DNA from 2 places in the Streptococcus gingivalis genome. Region 2 is predicted to be linked to the other one. Evidence: predicted binding sites of a transcription regulator. Region 2 holds the regulator's gene; the other holds the start of a gene.

Region 1 (4,429 bases), on a different contig from region 2:
CATTCCACATCTCTTCCTTCATACCTGGAGTTTGGCCCTAGAAGTGCATTACTATGTGCTCTGGGCACTTTTGGCATGGTTCTTGGCTAAGCGGGCTAAGACGGTTGGAAAGTACCGAGGTATGTTCTTCCTGGCATCCAGCGGGCTCTTTCTCTTCACCTTCTTGTCCATGTTCATCCGTGCCTTTCTGACAGCCAATTTCTCTACCATCTATTTTTCTAGCTTCACTCACATCTTCCCCTTCTTTGCGGGATCATGCCTAGCAACGGTGACAGGGATTGCTAATGTCAGCCCGAACTTTACAAAGCTGGTGCAGTCTTGGAGCATGAAAAAGACCTTATCGGTCTTGGGTGGAAGCTTTGCCTTCTTGTTTGTGCTCAGTCTTTTCTTGCCATTTGATAGCTTGTGGACCTATCTGTTTGGCTTTTTAGCAGCGACAATCGCAGCTTGTGCTATGATTCTGTCGGCCCGCATTCTCCATGAGAAGACGCCAGATAAAAAAGAACCAGCCATCCTCAATTTCTTGGCAGATACCAGTTATGGTGTCTATCTTTTCCACTGGCCTTTCTTTATCATCTTCTCTCAACATTTGGGAAATATGATGGCAGCCCTTGTGACGACGATCGTTTCCTTGATTCTAACGGCTCTGTCCTTCTATATTTTGGAGCCAACCATTGCAGGCAAGGAGCCTCGTGTCTTTGGCATGAAGATGGATCTCAGTTTTTTGACCAAACCGATCTTTTACCTCATGATTCCACTGGCTCTCTTGATGGTTGGAATCTCCGCCTTTGCACCAACCGTCGGAGCTTTTGATGAGAGTTTGGTAGTGAGTGGGCTCAATCAAGCAGACAGCAAAATGCAGGTCACACGGACGCAAGTGGATAATGCGACTGCAACAGACTATAACGTCTCAAATGGTGTGACCATGATCGGTGATTCGGTTAACTTGCGAGCGCAGGACTACCTGACTAAAGCCATCCCTGGCATCCAGATTGATGCAGTGGTGAGTCGTCAGTTGGAAAATGGAATGAAGGTCTTTGAGACTGACATCTCCAATAAAGTTCTCCTAAAAAATGTGGTCATTGCCCTAGGAACCAATACTGTAAGCAACTACAAAGAATTGCTGGATCAGTATGTTGAGAAACTTCCAAAAGGCCGTCGCCTGATCCTTGTGACACCATATGATGGTCGCTATGCCAACGATCAGTCCAGTGAATCGGTTCAAACCCGTCTTTATGAGTTGGAACTAGCAAAGAAATACGACTTTATCACCATTGCGGACTGGTACCAAGTAGCAATTGAAAATCCAAACATTTGGGTGGGAACAGACTCTGTTCACTTCAATATGGAAACCAATGGTGGGGAACTCTATGCTCAAACAGTCAAAGAAGCCCTTGATAAGGCCGAAAAGGGTCCGGTCAAGAAGTAAAAATGCTTCTCTGAAACTGAAACAAAACAAATCCTAACAAAATAAAACAAAAAGCAACTTTTTACTTGTAAAAAGCTGCTTTTTTTAGTAAGATTAAGAAAACGCTTACATAAATCAATTGAAAATATCACTTTGTGAAGAAAAAAATTTTTTAATTATTTTTTCACAATTTTGCTAGATGATTACTTTCACAGCAATAGGATTGATAAAATTTTCACAAACTTCAAAAAAATCTTTGTGAAAGTTGCTTGGAAGTGTTTACAAAAATCTCAAAATAGAGTACAATTATATTGTGAAATAATTAACAAATCGAAATTTCTTACACTATTCTTGAAAATTTCCGAAAACATGAAAAAAGTTCTAGAAAAGGATAAGGGTTTCAAACATTGGAGGAAAGCATCAAATGGCTGATAAAAAAACTCTCTCACCTGAAGAAAAGAAACTCGCTGCTGAAAAACACGTAGACGAGTTGGTGCAAAAAGCGCTCGTAGCGCTTGAAGAAATGCGCAAATTGAACCAGGAGCAAGTGGACTACATTGTAGCGAAAGCATCTGTAGCTGCTCTTGACGCACACGGTGAGCTCGCTCTTCATGCTTATGAAGAAACTGGTCGTGGGGTCTTTGAAGACAAGGCGACGAAGAACTTATTCGCTTGTGAACACGTTGTGAACAACATGCGTCACACCAAGACAGTTGGTGTCATTTCAGAAGATGATGTCACTGGTTTAACTTTGATTGCGGAGCCAGTCGGAGTTGTCTGTGGGATCACTCCTACAACAAACCCTACTTCAACAGCAATCTTTAAAGCATTGATTTCCTTGAAGACACGGAACCCTATCGTCTTTGCCTTCCACCCATCTGCTCAAGAATCATCTGCTCATGCGGCACGAATCGTACGCGATGCGGCAATTGCAGCTGGAGCACCTGAGAACTGTGTGCAATGGATTACCCAACCTTCTATGGAAGCAACCAGTGCCCTTATGAACCATGAAGGAGTTGCTACGATCCTTGCGACTGGTGGGAATGCCATGGTTAAAGCGGCATACTCATGTGGGAAGCCAGCTCTTGGGGTAGGTGCCGGAAACGTTCCTGCCTATGTTGAAAAATCAGCTAACATCCGCCAAGCAGCACACGATATCGTTATGTCTAAATCATTTGACAATGGTATGGTCTGTGCATCTGAACAAGCGGTTATCATCGATAAAGAAATCTACGATGAGTTTGTTGAAGAATTCAAATCTTACCACACTTACTTTGTCAACAAAAAAGAAAAAGCCCTTCTTGAAGAGTTCTGCTTCGGTGTGAAAGCCAACAGCAAGAACTGTGCGGGTGCGAAATTGAATGCGGACATCGTTGGGAAACCAGCAGCATGGATCGCAGAACAAGCTGGCTTCTCAGTTCCAGAAGGAACCAATATCCTTGCGGCAGAATGTAAAGAAGTTGGTGAAAAAGAGCCTTTGACTCGTGAAAAATTGTCACCAGTCATCGCTGTCTTGAAATCTGAAAGCCGTGAAGACGGAATTAACAAAGCTCGCCAAATGGTTGAATTCAACGGTCTTGGTCACTCAGCTGCTATCCATACAGCAGACGAAGAATTGACCAAAGAATTTGGTAAAGCAGTTAAAGCCATTCGTGTGATCTGCAACTCTCCTTCGACTTTCGGTGGTATCGGGGATGTTTACAATGCCTTCTTGCCATCATTGACACTTGGATGTGGTTCTTACGGACGCAACTCTGTTGGGGACAACGTTAGTGCCATCAACCTCTTGAATATCAAAAAAGTCGGACGCCGGAGAAATAACATGCAATGGATGAAACTTCCTTCAAAAACATACTTTGAACGTGATTCAATTGAATACCTACAAAAATGTCGTGACGTTGAACGTGTCATGATCGTTACAGACCACGCTATGGTAGAGCTTGGTTTCCTTGATCGTATCATCGAACAGCTTGACCTTCGTCGCAACAAGGTAGTTTACCAAATCTTTGCAGACGTTGAACCAGATCCAGATATCACAACTGTTGAACGTGGTACAGAGATCATGCGTGCCTTCAAACCAGATACTATCGTCGCTCTCGGCGGTGGATCTCCAATGGATGCGGCTAAAGTAATGTGGCTCTTCTATGAACAACCAGAAGTGGACTTCCGTGACCTTGTACAAAAATTCATGGATATCCGTAAACGTGCCTTTAAATTCCCATTGCTTGGTAAGAAAACTAAATTCATCGCGATCCCAACTACATCTGGTACAGGATCTGAAGTAACTCCATTTGCCGTTATCTCTGATAAAGCAAACAACCGTAAATACCCAATCGCTGACTACTCATTGACACCAACTGTGGCAATCGTAGACCCTGCCTTGGTATTGACAGTTCCTGGATTTGTTGCGGCTGATACTGGTATGGACGTCTTGACGCACGCGACTGAAGCTTACGTATCACAAATGGCTAGCGACTTCACAGATGGTCTTGCTCTTCAAGCTATTAAACTTGTCTTTGAAAACTTGGAAAGCTCAGTGAAGAATGCGGACTTCCATTCACGCGAAAAGATGCACAATGCGTCAACCATCGCAGGTATGGCCTTCGCCAATGCCTTCCTCGGTATTTCTCACTCAATGGCCCACAAGATCGGTGCGCAATTCCATACCATCCACGGACGGACCAATGCGATCTTGCTTCCGTACGTTATCCGCTACAACGGTACACGCCCAGCTAAGACAGCTACATGGCCTAAGTACAACTACTACCGTGCAGATGAAAAATACCAAGATATCGCTCGTATGCTAGGACTTCCATGCTCTACTCCAGAAGAAGCCGTTGAAGCTTATGCAAAAGCTGTATACGAACTCGGTGAACGCTGTGGTATCGAAATGAACTTCAAAGCACAAGGCATCGATGAAAAAGAATGGAAGAAACATTCTCGTGAATTGGCCTTCCTTGCTTATGAAGATCAATGTTCACCAGCTAACCCACGTCTTCCAATGGTAGACCATATGCAAGA
Region 2 (4,429 bases):
CAGACAGGTCGTTCCACTCAGGGAGTGAAAGTGATGCGACTTGATCAGGATGCTAAAATTGTGACCTTTACAACAGTGCAACCTGATGAAAAGGATGAAGAAGTAGTGGAAGAAAACGAATAGATAAGGGGACAGCATGTCACGCAAAAGAAAAAAGAAAAAGAGTTTACGTAATGCTCTTATCAACATCGTTGCAACACTTTTGATTATTCTCTCGCTTCTCTTGATTTTCAATGCTCCGATCCGTAATATGATTATGGTTTGGCATACCAACCAATACCAGGTTAGCAAGGTCGATAAAAAAACCATTGACAAGAATAAAGAAGTGAAGACGAGCTTTGATTTTCAACATGTCCAGTCACTCTCGACGGAAGCCGTCATCAATGCCCAATGGCAAGCTCAAAAGCTACCAGTAATTGGGGGAATTTCGATTCCTGAATTAAACATGAACCTTCCGATCTTTAAGGGGCTTGAAAATGTAGCCCTCTACTACGGAGCAGGGACCATGAAGGAAAACCAAGTCATGGGGCAAGGCAATTATTCTCTTGCTAGTCACCACGTGTTTGGTCTAACTGGAGCAAATGCCATGTTATTCTCACCATTAGAGAAAGCCAAGGCGGGTATGAAGATCTACATCACGGACAAAGAAAAAATCTATACTTATGTCATCTCATCTGTTGAGACAGTGACTCCAGACCGTGTAGATGTTATTCAAGATCGTGAAGGCGTCAATGAGATCACCTTGGTGACCTGTGAGGATGCTGCAGCGACTTACCGTACGATTGTAAAAGGGAATTTGGAAACCTCTGTTGACTATGACAAGGCTCCAAAAGACATCCTGGATTCATTCAGCAAGTCTTATAATCAAATGCAACTTTAAGAAAATAAAGCCCGAGGCAGAGATGCTAGGGCTTTTTCTATGTAGGAAGCTAGGAGAAATTCTTGTAAAATTGTAAGAGATTGGTAATATTATGTAAGGAATTTGTCATAATATTGAGGGAAAATCAGTATATAATAGAGGAGAAAGAGTATGATAAGGAGGTAGAATAGTGACAAAAGAGCGAATTTATCATCTCTTGCATCATTTCTATAATCTCTTAGTAAACGATTTTCCACGAAATGGTTTAATTACGAAAGGTATCTACGAAGTAGAGCAGGTCTACCAAGCTTTAGAGGCCATTCCTCAGAGCCAGGAGTACTTGTTCCGCTGTGAAATTCAACAGTTTTTAAAGGAGCTTGAACAAGTTCAAACAGGTTATCAGATCCGCTTTAATAAAGATGAAGTCTTAGTGTTAGATGATTTGAAGGAAGAAATCGCCTGTAAATAATGAAAGGTTGTCGTTTTCTCCATTTATTACGAATTAATAAGTGAGGAGGAAATTATGTACGACATATCATTTATTGAACCATCTTTGCTTCCTAGAGAACGTTTGGTTTCTGAAGGAGTGGATAAGCTGAGTCACCAAGAATTGTTATCCATTCTCTTACGGACAGGCAATAAGCAAAAAAGCGTTTATGAGATTGCACAAGGTCTTTTGAGCTCAGTTAATAGTTTAAAGGAGTTAAGTCAATTAACCCTAGAGGAGCTACAGGAAATCTCTGGCATTGGCCGGGTGAAGGCCATCGAACTTCAGGCTGTGATTGAGTTTGGACGAAGGATTCATAAAGACGAATTAATGAGTTCTGAACAGATCATGAGCAGTCAGAAATTGGCCCATAAAATTCAACAGGAAATCGGCCATAAGAAACAGGAGCACCTGGTTGCTCTCTATTTAAATACGCAGAATGAAATTATTCATCAGCAGACCATTTTTATTGGAACCGTGAATCGAAGTATTGCGGAGCCACGTGAAATCCTGCATTATGCACTGAAGCACATGGCAACCTCTATCATCTTGGCTCACAATCATCCATCTGGTGCCGTATTTCCGAGTAAAAATGATGATGAAGTAACGCAACGAGTTTTAGAGGCCTGTGAAGTGATGGGCTTAACCCTATTAGATCACTTGATTGTATCTGAAGAAAACTATTATAGTTACCGTGAAGAAACCGATTATTTGGTATAAAATAGAGAGTGGGACAGAAATCGGTAATTCGTTAGAATTCGATTTCGTCGTCCCACCTCCGCACAGTTGAGTAGGGCTGTAAAAGCTGATGAAATCAGCGTAGTAGAGCCCACTCAACCACTGCGTCTTGCTCGACAATCCAAAAATAATTGAGAGGCTAGGACTTTTGTCCCAGCCTCTTTTCTTGTTAATGTATAAGTCTTTATTCTTCGTTTTTTCGCATGAAATAAAGGAGTGTTTGCAATTCACTAGTGAGATCGACATATTGGACGACGACATCCTTAGGGACTGTCAGATGCACTGGTGAGAAGCTAAGGATTCCCTTGACCCCAGCGTCTACTAAAAGACTAGCAACTTCCTGCGCTTTAATACTTGGGACAGTTAAAATTGCTGTTTGAATGCCTTCTTTTTTGAGATTCTCTTTGATCGTAGAAATCCCATAAATGGGGATCCCATCCTTACTTTTGGTATTAATCAGTTCATGATCATCTACATCAAAAGCCATGACAATTTTCATCTTATTGCGTTCATGGAAGCGATAGTTGAGGAGCGCACTTCCCATATTTCCGATCCCCACAATAGCGACATTGGTAATGGCATTGTCATTTAAGAGATCGGCAAAGAAGTTCATCAGTTTTTTTACGTCATAACCAAATCCACGTCTTCCTAATTCACCAAAATATGAGAAATCTCGTCGAACAGTAGCAGAGTCAATCCCAATTGCATCAGCAATTTGCTTGGAATTGGCGCGCTCTATTTTTTCAGAGTTAAAGCGTTTAAAAATGCGGTAGTAGAGCGATAAGCGTTTTGCTGTTGCGCGTGGAATTGGAGTATTTTTATCATGTTTCACAATATCACAACCTTTCCCTCTTATTGTATAGGAAGATTGTGAAAAAATCAACTATCTAGAGTGGTTTTTCAAAAATATTTTTGTCTAAAGAAAAAGCTGATGACGATGGGAGAGTTCCATCAGCATCAGCTTAGTTTTCAGCTTGTTCTACCTTTTTCAAAAAAGCATAGAGTCCATCGACTCGTCCTGTATAGGGGAGCTTTTCCCCCTTGTATTCAATGGATACGATTGAGTAAGAGTCAGGCAGGGTTACACAGCCTGAAAAATCTAGGATGCAGGCTGCAAGGTCGGGATAAGTAGTCGTTCGTTCTACTTGGTAAGCATCGATATAAGTTAGGGTTACCATATTAGGCCTCTGTTTTGTTGAAAATTTCTCTTTCGACAAGACTATCCATTAAGAAATAGAATTTTTGTTGGATAATGTCATTTTCTGGATTTTTAAAAATATTAACCAGGCGAAGCCCAGACTTGTCTGTAATATTGATCTTAAAACCTGTCAAATCTTTATTGAAAATGATTTTAAGTAGGAAGCCTTCGCCACTATTTGGAACGGCTTCGAGCAAACGATTTAACTCGTAATTTCCAACTTTTGTAACAGCGAATGTATTGTCACGTAAGGTATATTTTTTAACATTTGGGTGTAGACTATAGGTATATTTGCAGTCTTTCAATGAAACACTTGTTTCAAAAGCCATATTGTTCTCCTATGATATAATTTCTTTAAGTTTTGAGAGGAAGTCTTGAACCTCCTCTACGGTATTGAGTTCTGAAAAACTAATTCGAAGGGATTCTTTTAGGCGTGAGCTATCTTTTCCATATAGCGCCTCAAGGACATGGCTGGGTTGAACTGTACCAGCGGTACAAGCAGAACCTGTAGAGACAGAAATTCCAGCAAGATCGAGTCGCATCAGTAAAACGTCATTTTGGACACCCGGAAAGCCAAGGTTCCAAACAAATGGAATATGGTCGTCATTCGCATTTACGTAGTAGTCGTAGGCTGCTAAACCATTGACTAGCTCTTGGCCGAGTTTTTGAACCTGGTTGAAATTTTCTTCTTGATGAAGTGTAGCTTGCTGAAGCGCGGTTGCCATCCCGACAATAGAAATGAGATTTTCCGTGCTGGCTCTCATCTTACTTTCCTGATCCCCCCCATGGATGAGATTATCAAAATCTGGGACGGCTGCATAAAGGAAGCCGACTCCCTTTGGTCCGTGGAATTTGTGGGCAGAAGCACTGAGAAAATCAATTCCCAACTCTTCGGGATAGACAGGGACCTTTCCGATTGCTTGGACCGCATCAACGTGAAAGGCAGCTGGATGATCTTTTAAGAGTTCTCCGATTTCTTTAATCGGTAGAAGATCGCCTGTCTCGTTATTGGCAAACATGGTAGAGACAAGAATGGTATCCGGTCTAAGAGCCGCCTTGATATCACTAGCCTGAATGCGTCCATCTCTTGGTTGGACGATCGTAACTTCAAATCCGAAACGTTCTACAAGATATTCGATGGGTTCAA

Evidence for each region. Region 2 encodes Rex, which represses fermentation and respiration genes when NADH is low (regulators of the CRP and FNR family bind a similar motif). Its sites were predicted from a motif close to TTGTGAANTANTTCACAA; they were not measured.
Region 1: the regulator Rex is predicted to act here: its motif matches at 1,720-1,737, upstream of adhE (bifunctional acetaldehyde-CoA/alcohol dehydrogenase).

What each region holds. Positions count from the first base shown of each region.
Region 1 is NZ_JAYKTO010000002.1:317,068-321,496, forward strand. Features, by position in the region: gene SM122_RS07850 (acyltransferase family protein) at 1-1,429, shown strand, start outside; gene adhE (bifunctional acetaldehyde-CoA/alcohol dehydrogenase) at 1,833-4,429, shown strand, end outside.
Region 2 is NZ_JAYKTO010000001.1:450,563-454,991, reverse strand. Features, by position in the region: gene gyrA (DNA gyrase subunit A) at 1-123, shown strand, start outside; gene SM122_RS02155 (class A sortase) at 137-880, shown strand; gene SM122_RS02150 (porphobilinogen deaminase) at 1,050-1,328, shown strand; gene radC (RadC family protein) at 1,383-2,066, shown strand; gene SM122_RS02140 (redox-sensing transcriptional repressor Rex) at 2,269-2,916, opposite strand; gene SM122_RS02135 (DUF4649 family protein) at 3,047-3,262, opposite strand; gene SM122_RS02130 (DUF1831 domain-containing protein) at 3,264-3,611, opposite strand; gene SM122_RS02125 (cysteine desulfurase family protein) at 3,621-4,429, opposite strand, start outside.